2 regions of the Paenisporosarcina sp. FSL H8-0542 genome follow, and region 2 is predicted to be linked to the other one. Evidence: predicted binding sites of a transcription regulator. Region 2 holds the regulator's gene; the other holds the start of a gene.
What was found. Region 2 encodes Rex, which represses fermentation and respiration genes when NADH is low (regulators of the CRP and FNR family bind a similar motif). Its sites were predicted from a motif close to TTGTGAAATATTTCACAA; they were not measured.
Positions count from the first base shown of each region.

Region 1: the regulator Rex is predicted to act here: its motif matches at 2,703-2,720, upstream of MHH33_RS14695 (AtpZ/AtpI family protein).

Region 1 is NZ_CP152050.1:2,917,117-2,924,649, reverse strand. It holds gene MHH33_RS14710 (amino acid permease) at 1-264, shown strand, start outside; gene upp (uracil phosphoribosyltransferase) at 636-1,265, shown strand; gene wecB (UDP-N-acetylglucosamine 2-epimerase (non-hydrolyzing)) at 1,285-2,400, shown strand; gene MHH33_RS14695 (AtpZ/AtpI family protein) at 2,875-3,087, shown strand; gene atpB (F0F1 ATP synthase subunit A) at 3,328-4,038, shown strand; gene atpE (F0F1 ATP synthase subunit C) at 4,098-4,322, shown strand; gene atpF (F0F1 ATP synthase subunit B) at 4,473-5,006, shown strand; gene MHH33_RS14675 (F0F1 ATP synthase subunit delta) at 5,003-5,539, shown strand; gene atpA (F0F1 ATP synthase subunit alpha) at 5,567-7,075, shown strand; gene atpG (ATP synthase F1 subunit gamma) at 7,118-7,533, shown strand, end outside.
Region 2 is NZ_CP152050.1:552,078-559,610, forward strand. It holds gene tsaD (tRNA (adenosine(37)-N6)-threonylcarbamoyltransferase complex transferase subunit TsaD) at 1-143, shown strand, start outside; gene MHH33_RS02990 (ABC-F family ATP-binding cassette domain-containing protein) at 480-2,411, opposite strand; gene MHH33_RS02995 (redox-sensing transcriptional repressor Rex) at 2,536-3,192, shown strand; gene tatA (twin-arginine translocase TatA/TatE family subunit) at 3,256-3,450, shown strand; gene tatC (twin-arginine translocase subunit TatC) at 3,472-4,251, shown strand; gene MHH33_RS03010 (type II CAAX endopeptidase family protein) at 4,284-5,015, opposite strand; gene groES (co-chaperone GroES) at 5,211-5,495, shown strand; gene groL (chaperonin GroEL) at 5,527-7,155, shown strand; partial or broken gene MHH33_RS03025 (DUF3189 family protein) at 7,502-7,533, shown strand, end outside.

The DNA.
Region 1 (7,533 bases), 1.3 Mb from region 2:
TGGGGGATTATTTTGGTTTCTCAAATCCAATTCCGTAAGAAACTAAAACCTGCGGAGAAAGCAAAACTGAAATACAAAGTTCCTTTCTTCCCGATCACATCTTATATTGCACTTGCTTTCCTAGTGTTTGTTATCGTTGTAATGGCATATTCCCCGGATACAAGAATCGCACTTGTTGTTGGGCCACTATGGCTAGTTTTCTTAACAGTTTATTATTATGGAAAAGGGTTCCACAAAAAGAACCGAGCCCATCACACGAAGTAAAATAGTGTGGAATTTTAAGGCACCATGGACGATTAGTCTGTGGTGCTTTTCTTATTTTTTCGACAGACATGATTTGAAAGGATAAAAATAGGGTTAAATACATTATAAGGTAATTTCCATTAGGAAAAACTTGGTGTGCATGTATTGAGAATTCAAATAAATTATATAAAAGGAATAAACATTCGCGAAAGGGAACAAATCAAAATAAGAGAGGGAATAAACACTCCTCTCCAATTGGAAAGGAACCTTTCAATCAATCATCTTGTCATATAAACGAAACTTTCTTAAAAATGTAAATATGAAGGGAGTCGAGCGTAACCGTTTTTTTCTGCTATAATAGATAAAGTTTGAACGTTAAAGGAGAGGACAAAATGGGAAAAGTATACGTATTTGATCATCCATTGATCCAACATAAATTAACATACATCCGTGACAAGAAGACGGGTACGAAAGAATTTCGCGAATTGGTAGATGAAGTAGCAACATTGATGGCTTTTGAAATTACACGCGATATGCCTCTTGATGATGTTGAAGTAGAAACGCCAGTAACAACAGCTAAAGCAAAAGTTTTATCTGGTAAAAAATTAGGCATCGTGCCAATTTTGCGTGCCGGTATCGGTATGGTAGACGGTATTTTAACATTAATCCCAGCGGCTAAAGTCGGACATATCGGCTTATACCGTGATCCAGAAACTTTACAGCCTATCGAATATTATGTGAAGCTCCCAGCGGACGTTGAAGAGCGTGATTTTATATTAGTTGATCCAATGCTTGCAACGGGTGGATCTGCACTTGTTGCAATCAATGCTTTGAAAAACCGCGGTGCAAAAAGCATTAAATTTATGTGCTTAATCGCTGCTCCAGAAGGTGTAGAGGTTCTTCAACAAGCACACCCTGATGTTGATATCTACATTGCTGCCCTTGACGAAAAATTGGACGACCATGGTTACATCGTGCCAGGACTTGGCGATGCTGGTGACCGTTTGTTCGGAACAAAATAAGTAAGGAAGTGCTTTGACCTTGACGAAAAAATGGAAAGTCATGACGATTTTTGGGACACGCCCAGAAGCAATTAAAATGGCACCACTCGTATTGGAATTAGAAAAACATACAGACGAAATCGAATCCATCGTGACCGTAACGGCGCAACATCGCCAAATGCTTGACCAAGTATTGGACACATTCGGCATTACACCTGACTTCGATTTGAACATTATGAAAGACCGCCAGACTTTAATCGACGTGACAACACGTGGACTTGAAGGATTGGATGTAGTCATGAAAGAATCGAAGCCCGACATCGTCTTGGTACATGGCGATACGACAACGACTTTCATTGCAAGCTTAGCGGCTTTCTATAACCAAATCGCAGTTGGTCACGTAGAAGCGGGACTTCGTACATTTAATAAATACTCACCATACCCTGAGGAAATGAACCGCCAATTAACTGGTGTTATGGCAGACCTGCATTTCTCACCAACGGAAGTATCTGCAGATAACCTTCGCCGTGAAAACAAACCGGAAGATCGCATTGTCGTAACAGGCAACACGGCGATTGACGCGTTGAAAACAACGGTTCGCGAAGAGTACTCTCATCCTGTACTGGAACAAATCGGCTCAGACCGAATGATTTTATTGACGGCACACCGTCGTGAAAACTTGGGTGAACCGATGCGCAACATGTTCCGTGCAATCAAACGTTTGATTGAAGAACATGACGACGTACAAGTTGTCTACCCAGTTCATATGAATCCTGCTGTACGTGAAATAGCTAGTGAAATCCTTGGAAATGATCCACGCATTCACTTGATCGAGCCTCTAGAAGTACTCGATTTCCATAACTTCGCAGCACGTTCTTTCATTATATTGACTGATTCAGGCGGAGTGCAGGAAGAAGCACCTTCTTTAGGGAAACCGGTTCTTGTATTGCGCGATACGACTGAACGTCCTGAAGGAATCGCGGCAGGAACATTGAAGCTAGCGGGTACGGACGAAGAAACAATTTATGGTTTAGCAAAAGAATTGCTAACGAACGAAGAAGCTTATGCATCGATGTCTCATGCGTCTAACCCGTATGGTGACGGTGAAGCATCAAGACGAATCGTTGAAGCGCTGAAAGACTATTTAAATAAGTAGAAAAAAGGAAAAGGGACAGCCTCGGCAGTCCCTTTCACTATGACATTGTTAGGGAATTGTATTAGAAAACGTGAATTTTAGATATAGTTGTCCGAATTCTAGATAAACTTAGGTGAAATCTAGATAACGTTACTCGAATTGAAGATATCACCACACAAAATGCAGATAACCTTCTTCGAATACGAGATAAACATCGAGATAACCACTACTAAACAATCTGCACCAGCACCAAAAAAAGATATTTCATAACAACTCAGCCTGCTGTTTGCAAATTTGTCGACAATATGTCGATTGAGGCGACTTTGTGAAGTTTTTCACGGGAATCAATTGACATCATTTTACCCCTATTGTATGCTTACAAAGGGTATGAATGAGAGGGCTTTCATGTGTATAATTCACGTTGAAACCTTGTCGTATCTGCTTTCTATTAGATTCGCGATTTTTACAAAGTCATGCAAAAACGTGAGGATCACCATGCGTCAAACGAGACGTCCTTTACAAGAAATGGCCCTTTATTCGGCTATTCTCTCACAACTTGTTGGTTCTATTTTAATAGGAGTTTTCACTGGAATGTGGCTCGATGACAAAATAGACACCACCCCGTTATTTTTAGTGCTTTTTCTGTTCATTGGCCTTGCAGTCGGTGTAACAGCCATGATCTTGACCATTCAAAAGAGTGAATCATGATTTAAACCGTTATTTATGTATAGGAAGAAACTCATTTAACAGTTTCAACAGTAAGACCATACATAGAAACTACTTTCCGTTTAAACACCCTTTGCAAGAATTTCTTTCGGTTTGACATGGAGAATGTCGAAATCAGGAAGAAGCATGAATTCAGTAATCTCGATTGTCTTCTATTAATAGTAGACAGGATTATATACATGAAAAACTCTATACCGAATTGTGAAAGAGAGGTGAATGCACGTGCATCATGAGAACCCGACGGTGGTATGGCTTGGGCTTACGTTCAACCTATCAAACGTTATGATGCTAACAGTAACGGCACTTATCGTTCTATTAATCGCAGTAGTTTCTACTCGGAACTTAAGTTTAAAGCCAACTGGTATGCAAAATTTTATGGAGTGGTTAATGGACTTCGTAAAAGGGATTATCAAAAGCAATATGGACTGGAATACAGGTGGACGATTCCATGTTCTAGGTATTACGCTTATCATGTTCATCTTTGTAGCGAACATGTTAGGTCTACCATTTTCAATCGTTATCAATGGTGAATTGTGGTGGAAATCTCCAACCGCAGATCCAATCATAACGATGACGTTAGCGGTTATGGTCATGATATTAACTCATTACTATGGCATCAAGTTAAAAGGTCTTTCCGAGTACGGAAAAGATTTCTTGAAACCTTTACCGTTCCTTCTGCCCCTTAAGATTGTAGAAGAGTTCGCCAATACGGTGACACTTGGTCTTCGACTTTACGGGAACATTTATGCAGGGGAAGTATTGCTAGGGTTACTAGCAGGTATTGGTGGCGCAAGTATTTTTGGTTTTGCAGGAGCATTGATTCCAACATTAGCTTGGCAAGGTTTCTCGATTTTCGTCGGAACGATTCAATCGTTCATCTTCGTCATTTTAACAATGGTTTATATGTCTCACAAAGTGAGTCATGATCATTAAGTATAACTTGTTCAATACTTGAACAAAGAAAAAACAAATTTCAAGGAGGCAACACACACATGGAAGGTTCAATTGGTATTTTAGCAGCAGCAATCGCAATCGGTTTAGGAGCTCTAGGAGCAGGTATCGGTAACGGATTAATCGTTTCAAAAACAATCGAAGGTATGGCTCGCCAACCTGAAGCACGTGGATTATTACAAACAACAATGTACATCGGGGTTGCATTAGTAGAAGCCCTTCCTATCATCGCAGTAGTTATCGCGTTCATCGTTTTAAACAAATAATATATATATACTCACAAATGGTAATGGCGAAGTTGATCTTTGACGATTCTTCGTCATTCTCTTATGAATATTGATCGTTCTTAAACATAGAAAATCCATCTGTTTAGATTCAGATAAAGACTTGAAGCTCTTGAAGGGAGTGAAACAATCGTGTTTTTGGATTACCTCGTCCTAAATGCCACTACAGAACATGCTGTAAAAGCACTTAACACTGGTGACATTTTTGCTACTTTAATCGTTTTCATCCTTTTAATGGTCCTATTGAAGAAATTCGCATGGGGTCCGTTGATGGGAGTAATGAAGCAACGTGAAGAGTTAATTGTTAGTGAAATCGAAGCAGCTGAAAAAAGCCGCCAAGAATCACATCAATTACTTGAAGAACAACGTGCCTTATTAAAAGAAGCACGCACAGAAGCACAAGCGATTGTTGAAAACGCGAAGCAACAAGGCGATGCACAACGTGAAGAAATCATCACAACTGCACGCGCTGAAGCAGGCCGTTTGAAAGAATCAGCTGTCCGTGAGATTGAAACAGAAAAAGAAAAAGCTATCGCAGCAGTACGCGAAGAAGTTGTATCTCTATCTGTTCTTGCAGCATCTAAAGTTCTTGGAAAACAAATTTCTGAAGAAGATAACCGTGCGTTAATCGAAGAAACGATTGCGAAGGCAGGCGATGTAGTGTGAGTCAATCAACTGCAGCGAAACGTTATGCCCTAGCATTGTTTCAACTAGCACAACAACATAACCAACTAGCTCACGTGGAAGAAGATTTCCGTGAAGTGAAAGTGGTATTTAAAGAAAATCGTGAATTGCAGGTTATGCTTGCTTCTCCAAAGCTTTCTTTAGACCGTAAAAAAGAGTTGATTCGTGAGTTATTCGGTAAAGCTAATCCATTCGTAGTGAATACACTGCAAGTGTTGATTGACCGTAAACGAATCAATGAAGTAGTGGCAGTAGCTACTGAATTTGAAACACTTTCAAACGAAGCACAAGGTATTGCTGACGCGAAAGTATTCTCTACACGTCCTTTGACTGATGATGAGCGTGCGGCGATTTCGTCTGCATTTGCACACAAAGTAGGGGTGAACTCTTTACGCATTGAAAACGAAATTGATCCATCATTGATTGGTGGCATTCGTCTTCAAATCGGGAATCGTATTTTCGATAGCAGCGTAAGCGCTAAGCTAGACCGCTTGAAAAAACAACTTATTGGTTAATATTATGAAACGAAAGAGGTGACATACATGAGCATCAAAGCTGAAGAAATCAGTGTCTTGATTAAACAGCAGATTGAAAATTATCAATCTGAGATGAAAGTTAGCGATGTGGGTACAGTTATCCAAATTGGTGATGGTATCGCTCGTGCTCATGGTCTCGACAACGTCATGGCTGGAGAGTTATTGGAATTCTCTACCGGTGTTATGGGTATGGCACAAAACTTAGAAGCGAACAACGTAGGTATCGTTATTCTAGGACCATATGCAGATATCAAAGAAGGCGATGAAGTACGTCGTACAGGCCGTATTATGGAAGTACCAGTTGGACCAGAATTGATTGGCCGTGTTGTCAATCCACTAGGCCAACCAGTTGATGGCTTAGGCCCAATCAACACAACAAAAACTCGTCCAATCGAAAGCCCAGCACAAGGTGTTATGGCCCGTAAATCGGTTCATGAACCATTGCAAACTGGGATCAAAGCAATTGACGCACTAGTGCCGATCGGCCGTGGTCAACGTGAGTTAATCATCGGTGACCGTCAAACAGGTAAAACAGCTGTTGCGATCGATACAATCCTTAACCAAGCTGACCAAAACATGATTTGTATTTACGTAGCAATCGGTCAAAAAGAATCGACTGTTCGTAACGTAGTTGAAACGCTTCGTAAAAACGGCGCATTAGAATACACAATCGTTGTTACTGCATCAGCATCTCAACCAGCTCCATTATTGTACCTAGCTCCTTACACAGGTATTACAATGGCGGAAGAATTCATGTTTGATGGCAAGCATGTACTAATTGTTTATGATGATTTATCTAAACAAGCTGCTGCTTACCGCGAACTTTCATTATTACTTCGTCGTCCTCCGGGTCGTGAAGCATATCCAGGGGATGTATTCTACTTACATAGCCGCTTGTTAGAGCGTGCTGCTAAGTTGAATGAAACACTTGGTTCAGGGTCAATTACAGCTCTTCCATTCGTTGAGACACAAGCTGGAGATATCTCTGCTTATATTCCAACAAACGTAATTTCGATTACGGATGGACAGATCTTCTTACAATCTGACCTATTCTTCTCAGGTGTTCGTCCAGCAATCAACGCGGGTCTTTCAGTATCACGTGTTGGTGGTTCAGCTCAAATTAAAGCAATGAAAAAAGTTGCGGGTACACTACGTCTTGACTTAGCTGCATTCCGTGAACTTGAAGCATTCGCTCAATTCGGTTCTGACCTTGATAAAATAACTCAATCAAAATTAAACCGTGGTGCACGTACAGTAGAAGTATTGAAACAAGACTTGAACAAACCGCTTAAGGTTGAAAAACAAGTTATTATTCTTTACGCTCTTACACGTGGTCACTTAGATGATATTCCAGTTCAAGATATCGTTCGTTTCGAGAACGAATTGCACAGCTGGTTAGATTCAAACCACACAAACGTTTTAGATCACATCCGTACAACAAAAGATCTTCCTGCTGACGAAGACTTAGTAAACGCGATCTCAGCGTTTAAAAAGACATTTGCTAAATCAGAGTAATCTTTTTGGATGAATAAAAAACGATAAGGTGGTGAAATACCAGTGGCATCATTACGCGACATTAAAAGCCGAATAACATCGACAAAGAAAACGAGCCAGATTACAAAAGCGATGCAAATGGTGTCGGCTTCGAAATTGAACCGTGCAGAATTGAATGCGAAATCATTCGTTCCTTACATGGCGAAAATTGAAGATGTCGTAGGAGCAATCGCTTCAGGAACTAGCGATAATGGGCATGCAATGCTCAAATCTCGCCCTGTAGTTAAGACAGCTTACCTCGTCATCACTGCTGACCGTGGACTTGCGGGTGCATACAACAGTAACGTGTTACGTGCTGTAACGAATGCAATTCGTGAACGTCACACATCAAATGATCAATTTGTAGTCTTTGCAGTTGGACGTATCGGTCGTGATTTCTTCACGAAACGCGGCATTACAGTAATTGAAAGTGCAGTCGG
Region 2 (7,533 bases):
CGTTTACAGTTCCACCTTTGTTTTTATGTACCGATAATGCGGCAATGATTGCTGCTGCTGGCTCCGTTATGTTCGAAAAAGGGATTACAAGTACACTGGCAATGAACGGCAGACCAGGTATGACATTATTCGACTGGAATTAAGAAGAATCGATTCTCTAATAAAAGAGAATCGATTCTTTTTTAGCAAAAATGAATTGTGATGTCAATAGAGAACATCTGTACTTATGCACATTTTGTGGACAACTTGTGTATAAGTGACTGGAATTCAATATATAGTGGTACGATTTACATTGAAGTATGTGTATAAAAACTTTTTCCCCTGTGGATAGTGTGCATAAGTCTGTTGATAGATTGATATATCAACCTTTTGCATGTGAATAAATTTGTGGAAAGAAAAATGTCGAAATTTGTACTTGACCCATATATATGGGTCTTTAATAGTAAGAAAATACCGCATGTTTTGACTTGCGGTAACAGTTAATATGATTCTAACTCTTCTTCTAATTCAACCCATTCTGTCATGAATGTTTCTTGTTCTTCTTTATAAGCATCCAGCTCTGTTTGAAGGGTCATTAATTGCGTATGATCTTGGAAAATGGCTGGGTCACATAATTTTTCTTCCACAGCATTAATTTGTTCCTCAATTGTTTGTAATTGAGTTTCAAGGTCTTCCAAGCGTCTTGTGATTTGTCGTTCCCGTTTCTTTGCCTCTTTATCGATGGTAGAAGTGGATTGCTTCGCCGTTGCAGCTTCTATTGCTTTAGGACCTGCTTGCTCAGCTCGAATTTCTTCTAACTCTTTTTTCTTTTCGACATAGTAATCGTAATCACCTAAATATTCAAAGGCACCATCACTTGATAACTCAATCACTTTCGTGGCAATCCGGTTAATAAAGTAGCGGTCATGTGATACGAATAGGATCGTACCGGGATAGTCGATTAAGGCATTCTCCAGTACTTCTTTGCTATCAAGATCCAAATGGTTAGTTGGCTCATCGAGAATCAAGGTGTTGGCTTTCAACATCATCAGTTTCGCCAAAGCAACACGCGCTTTTTCCCCGCCTGATAATGAAGAAATCGATTTAGTCACATCATCACCACTGAACAGGAATCGTCCTAACACATTCCGGACATCTTTCTCATTCATTAATGGCCATTCGTCCCACAATTCTCTCAGTACGGAGCGAGTTCCCGTCAATTTTGCCTGTTCCTGGTCATAGTAACCGAATTGAACATTGGTCCCGTAATGTATGGATCCAACTATCGGTGGGATATCCTTAACCACCGTTTTCAGTAAAGTGGATTTCCCGACACCGTTCGGTCCGACCAGGGCGATGCGGTCTTCACGGAATACACGGAGATTGACGTCCTGAGAGACAGGTTTCCCAGAATAACCGACTGTTACATCCTGCACTTTCAAGACGTCATTGCCACTTTGACGGTCAATAGAAAATCCGAAATTCGCAGATTTTTCATCCCCGTCCGGCGAATCCATCCAATCCGTTTTCTCCAATACTTTGCGACGCGACTGTGCCATCTTAGTCGTGGAAGCCCGTGCAAGGTTACGTTGAACAAAATCTTCAAGTTTAGCTTTTTCCTCTTGTTGCTTATCAAATGTTTTCATATCACGTTCGTACGTCTTGGCCTTTTCATCCAAGTAAGCACTATAATTACCTACAAAACGTTTCACTTTGTGACGAGAAACTTCATATACAAAGTTCACGACTTGATCAAGGAAGTAACGGTCATGCGAAACGATAAGTATCGCACCAGGATATCCTTGAAGATAACGCTCCAGCCAGCTGAGCGTATCGATGTCCAGATGATTCGTCGGCTCATCAAGAATCAGTAAATCTGGCTTCGTTAATAATAATTTAGCCAATGCCAGTCGAGTTTTTTGACCACCCGATAGCGATTGAATTGGTTTTGTGTATTCTTCAGGGAAGAATTGCATTCCGTGGAGGACGGAGCGGGTATCCGCTTCATACTGATAGCCACCGGAGTCTTTGAATGCCACTTGTTTATTGTCATAGTCAGACATGATACGCGCATAAGACTCAGCGTTTTCATATACTTCGGGATTCGCCATTTGCTGTTCCAGGGAACGCAATTCTCTTTCAGCAGCCCGGTGATGCTCAAAAATGGTCATCATTTCGTCCCAAATAGATAAGTCGGAGTCAATGCCTGCATGCTGTTCCATATAACCGACTTTTGTGCCTTTAGGAATGATGATTTCTCCAGAGTCATACGACATTTCACCTGCAATAATTTTCAGGAGTGTCGACTTTCCGGCACCGTTTCGTCCGACTAAAGCCACACGGTCACGATGGTTGATTTCAAGTTTGACACCGCTTAATATTTCATCGACGACAAACGATTTATATAATTGATTCACTTGTAAGACAATCATGAATTCCACCTCAGTTCTCACTTAGTTTAATGGATGCCAGGAACTCATGCAACGACTGAACTTTACTTCTCTCATCTACTCATGTAAGATGAAAGCGATTTCGCTTGAATGCAGGAGGAACGGCATGAAACAAGAACCGCTTAAAATTCCACAAGCTACAACTAAAAGATTACCTCTCTATTACCGATTCATCCAAAACTTCTCGAACGCAGGGAAGAAAAGGGTATCTTCACAGGAACTGAGTGAAGCGATGAAAATAGATTCAGCAACTATTCGCCGGGACTTTTCACATTTTGGTGCGTTAGGCAAAAAAGGCTACGGCTATGATGTGCCAAATCTGTTGGCATTTTTCCGTCAAACACTCGATCAGGATGAAGAAACGAATGTCGCATTAATAGGTGTAGGTAGTTTAGGGACGGCATTTCTGAAATACAACTTCCATAAAAATCATAACACCCGAATCGTATTGGCATTTGATACAAGTGCAACGGAAGATGGGATGATGCTTAGTGACATCCCGATCTTCGAGCCTAGCAAGCTAGAAGAAAAAATACAGGAATACGGAATCGAACTCGTGATTTTAACCGTACCTTCACGAGCAGCGCAGGAAGTAACGGACCGATTAACGAAAACATCCGTAAAAGGGATTTTGAACTTCACACCGATTCGTCTGACTGTCCCTGATACGATACGTGTTCATACAATTGATTTGTCCGTAGAGCTGCAAACACTGATTTACTTCATTAAACAGGATGAAGAAACGTTCACACATAATTCATAGAAGCAATTAGCAAACTAAGCAAAAATGCGTTAAAATAAATATAGACACGAGGAGGTGCCTATCATGCCTACAGGTCCATTGAGTATTTTATTGATTGTGGTAGTGGCTTTACTTGTATTTGGTCCGAAAAAGCTTCCTGAACTGGGACGAGCATTCGGCAGTTCGCTTCGCGAATTCAAAAATGCAACAAGAGGTCTAGTCGATGACGACGAAGATGACGATCATAAAAAGAAGAAAAAGATAGAAGAAGATAAGTAAGTACGTTAGGGTGTTTTTCTGATGGAAGAAAGAGACATGACTACAGTTGAGCATATTATTGAATTAAGAAAACGACTGATGATAATCGTCGTTTTCTTTGTTATAGCAGTGATCATCAGCTATTTTCTGGCTGGCCCACTGATAGAATTTTTGCAGGTAAGTGAAGAAGCACGCAACATAACATTGAATGCATTTAAAATTACGGATCCATTTAAAATATTAATTTCCGTAATGATGGTTTTGGCAATAGTCATGACATCCCCACTCATTTTATATCAAATTTGGGCATTCATTTCTCCAGGACTCTATCAAAAAGAGCGAACGGCAACTCTTAGCTACATTCCGTTTATCTTTTTGTTATTTATAGCAGGGGTTTCATTTTCCTACTATGTCGTATTCCCATTTGTCATCCATTTCATGGCTGACTTATCAGCTGATCTGAACATTGTGCAGACAATCGGGATCAATGAATACTTCGAATTCCTGTTTCAATTGACCATTCCATTCGGTTTTGTTTTCCAAATGCCGGTTATCTTGCTGTTCCTGACCCGATTAGGGATTTTGACACCGATGATGCTGACCAAGTATCGCAAGTATATTTACCTTGTGCTTGTGGTGGTTGCGGATATTTTAACGCCACCAGATATTATGTCGCACGTTTTGGTTACACTTCCGCTCATCTTGCTGTTTGAATTCAGCATTGTCATAGCCAAAATAGGCTATCGCAAATATATAAAGGCAGAAGCTCTTCAAAAAATCGAAGAAGCGAAACGCCAAAATGAAAGCCTTCCACCTCTATAATGGTGGAAGGCTTTTTGCTTTTAGTGCTTTTATTATTGTGAATTGGATAGTGATTCTAAATACTTTTGATAGCGTTCAATGTTCTCCATATTTAATTGAATCAATACAACAAACCCATTCAACAGCATATGGGAGATGATCGAAGTCAAAATTCGTCTAGTTTTATAGTATAAAAATGCGAATATAAATCCTGACACGGCATAGAGTAAAAGGTGTGTGAAATCAAAATGGATAATCGCAAATACGATGGCACTCACTGCACCTGCAATGAAGAAATTTGTTTTTTGGACAAGGTTACCGAAAATGACCCGTCTGAAAATCAGTTCTTCAAGAATAGGGGCAAACAAGGCAATCGCAAAAATCGCCATTGGCACTGCTTCGGCAATTTGTATTAGTGAAGCGGTATTTTCGGATCCCTGCTCGATGCCAAAGGATTGTTCAATAAGCGATGCAATGGCTTGTCCGAAGAGAACCATAAAGAAACCGGCAATTCCCCAAAGAATCGAAGCGGGGACAGAACTCTTTTTACCCTTTAAGTGATTTAAAAAAGCACCATCTTTACGGATGATTAGTAAAACAATAAGTGTGGCCACTGCCATGCTCAGGAACACCCACCAGCCACTTGCTAATAACTTGGCTTGCTCGATTTCCATGCCTTCCTGACCTTTCAAATAGCTGAAAATGAGGGGAGCAAATAAGGCGCCAGACAGTTGCATTACGATGTAAGTCAATATGAGATAAAACGCTGTTTTGTTATTTTTCACAGATAGTTTCCTTTCATCAAAAGAAGTTCTCTTCCTATTGTATTGTTTTTCGTGAGTCCTCGCAAAGAATACAAAAAATCTGTATGTTCCCACTTGCAAAAATGTGAGTGATTCATTATGATAGGAATTGTGTTAGCACTCAAGAAGAGAGAGTGCTAATAAAATAATTACTACCATTCAAGGAGGTTGTTTCACTTGTTAAAACCATTAGGCGATCGTATTGTAATCGAATTAATCGAAGCTGAGGAAAAAACTGCATTCGGTATCGTACTTCCAGACTCTGCTAAAGAGAAGCCGCAGGAAGGCAAAGTAGTTGCTGTAGGAACTGGTCGTGTACTGGATAACGGCACACGTGTTGAGTTGGATGTAAAAGAAGGCGACAAAATCATCTTCTCTAAATACGCAGGTACTGAAGTGAAATTTGAAGGTAATGAATTCTTGATTTTACGTGAAAATGATATTTTAGCAATTGTAGGCTAATACTTAAACATATTTTAGGAGGGTTTACAAAATGGCAAAAGAAATTAAATTCAGTGAAGACGCACGCAGTTTGATGCTTCGTGGTGTAGATAAATTGGCGGATGCTGTAAAAGTAACGCTTGGACCAAAAGGACGTAACGTCGTTCTTGAGAAAAAATTCGGTTCACCACTTATTACTAACGATGGTGTAACGATTGCAAAAGAGATCGAACTTGAAGATCCATTTGAAAACATGGGCGCTAAGCTTGTAGCTGAGGTAGCTTCTAAAACAAATGAAATCGCGGGTGACGGTACAACTACGGCAACAGTTCTTGCACAAGCGATGATTCGCGAAGGCTTGAAAAACGTAACAGCTGGCGCTAACCCAGTCGGTATCCGTAAAGGTATCGAAAAAGCGGTTGCTGCTGCAGTTACTGAGTTAAAAGAAATCTCTAAAGAAATCGAAGGCAAAGAATCGATTGCTCAAGTAGCATCTATTTCTGCTGCTGACGAAGAAGTTGGTCAATTGATTGCGGAAGCAATGGAACGCGTTGGAAACGATGGCGTTATCACAATTGAAGAATCTAAAGGATTCACAACAGAGCTTGATGTAGTGGAAGGTATGCAGTTTGATCGCGGTTACGCATCTCCATACATGGTTACGGATTCAGAGAAAATGGAAGCTATTTTAGAAAATCCATATATCTTGATCACTGACAAAAAAATTACAAGCATTCAAGAGATTCTTCCAGTATTAGAACAAGTGGTTCAACAAGGTAAACCATTGATCTTGATTGCTGAAGACGTTGAAGGCGAAGCTTTAGCTACATTAGTAGTGAACAAATTACGTGGCACATTCAATGCAGTTGCTGTAAAAGCACCTGGATTCGGCGACCGTCGTAAAGCTATGTTGGAAGACATCGCGGTTCTTACAGGTGGCGAAGTAATCACTGAGGAACTTGGTTTAGACTTGAAGTCTGCTAACATCACTCAATTAGGTCGCGCAGCGAAAGTTGTGGTAACGAAAGAAAACACAACAATCGTTGAAGGTGCTGGCCAACCAGAAAAAATTTCGGGTCGCGTAAGCCAAATCCGTTCACAATTAGAAGATACTACTTCTGAATTCGATAAAGAAAAATTACAAGAACGTTTAGCAAAACTTTCAGGTGGTGTTGCCGTGATTAAAGTCGGTGCAGCAACTGAAACAGAACTAAAAGAGCGTAAACTTCGCATTGAAGATGCACTGAACTCTACACGTGCGGCTGTTGAAGAAGGTATCGTTTCTGGTGGTGGTACTGCACTAGTTAACGTCTACAACAAAGTTGTGGAAGTAACTTCAGATGCAACAGGTGACGTTGCAACTGGTGTGAAAATTGTTCTTCGTGCTCTTGAAGAGCCAGTTCGTCAAATCGCAAACAACGCAGGTCTTGAAGGTTCAATCATTGTGGATCGTTTGAAACGTGAAGAAATCGGTATTGGTTTCAACGCAGCAAACGGCGAATGGGTGAACATGATGGAAGCGGGTATCGTGGATCCAACTAAAGTTACTCGTTCTGCACTTCAAAACGCAGCATCTGTAGCAGCCATGTTCCTAACTACTGAAGCTGTAGTAGCGGAAATCCCAGACAAAAATGCAGGCGGCGGTATGCCTGACATGGGCGGAATGGGCGGCATGATGTAATATAGTCTCGAAAATGTTGATATATCAATGCTTTTAAGACTTGAAAGTTTTTGGTGCCGGAATGGTGCCGTGATTTTAATTTGTAGTTGATTTTGAGAGGCTTTTCATGAGTTCACTGAACTTTTGAGAAGCCTCTTTTTTTTCTATCCTTAGTTATGTGTAGAAATTAAAAGGAACTTCTACCCGGACGTTCCTTTTATTTCGCTCTCAGAATATTAAACGCAGCATAAGCTAGCGTTGCTTTTTATGTAAATTTATTAATTGTTAATCAATAGAATTGAGTTTAGATTTAGATTTAGATTTAATGCCCATAATAATCTAAGAAAACAATTCAAAGGATGATATTGTGATTTATATATAAAATGACTATGGTGGAAC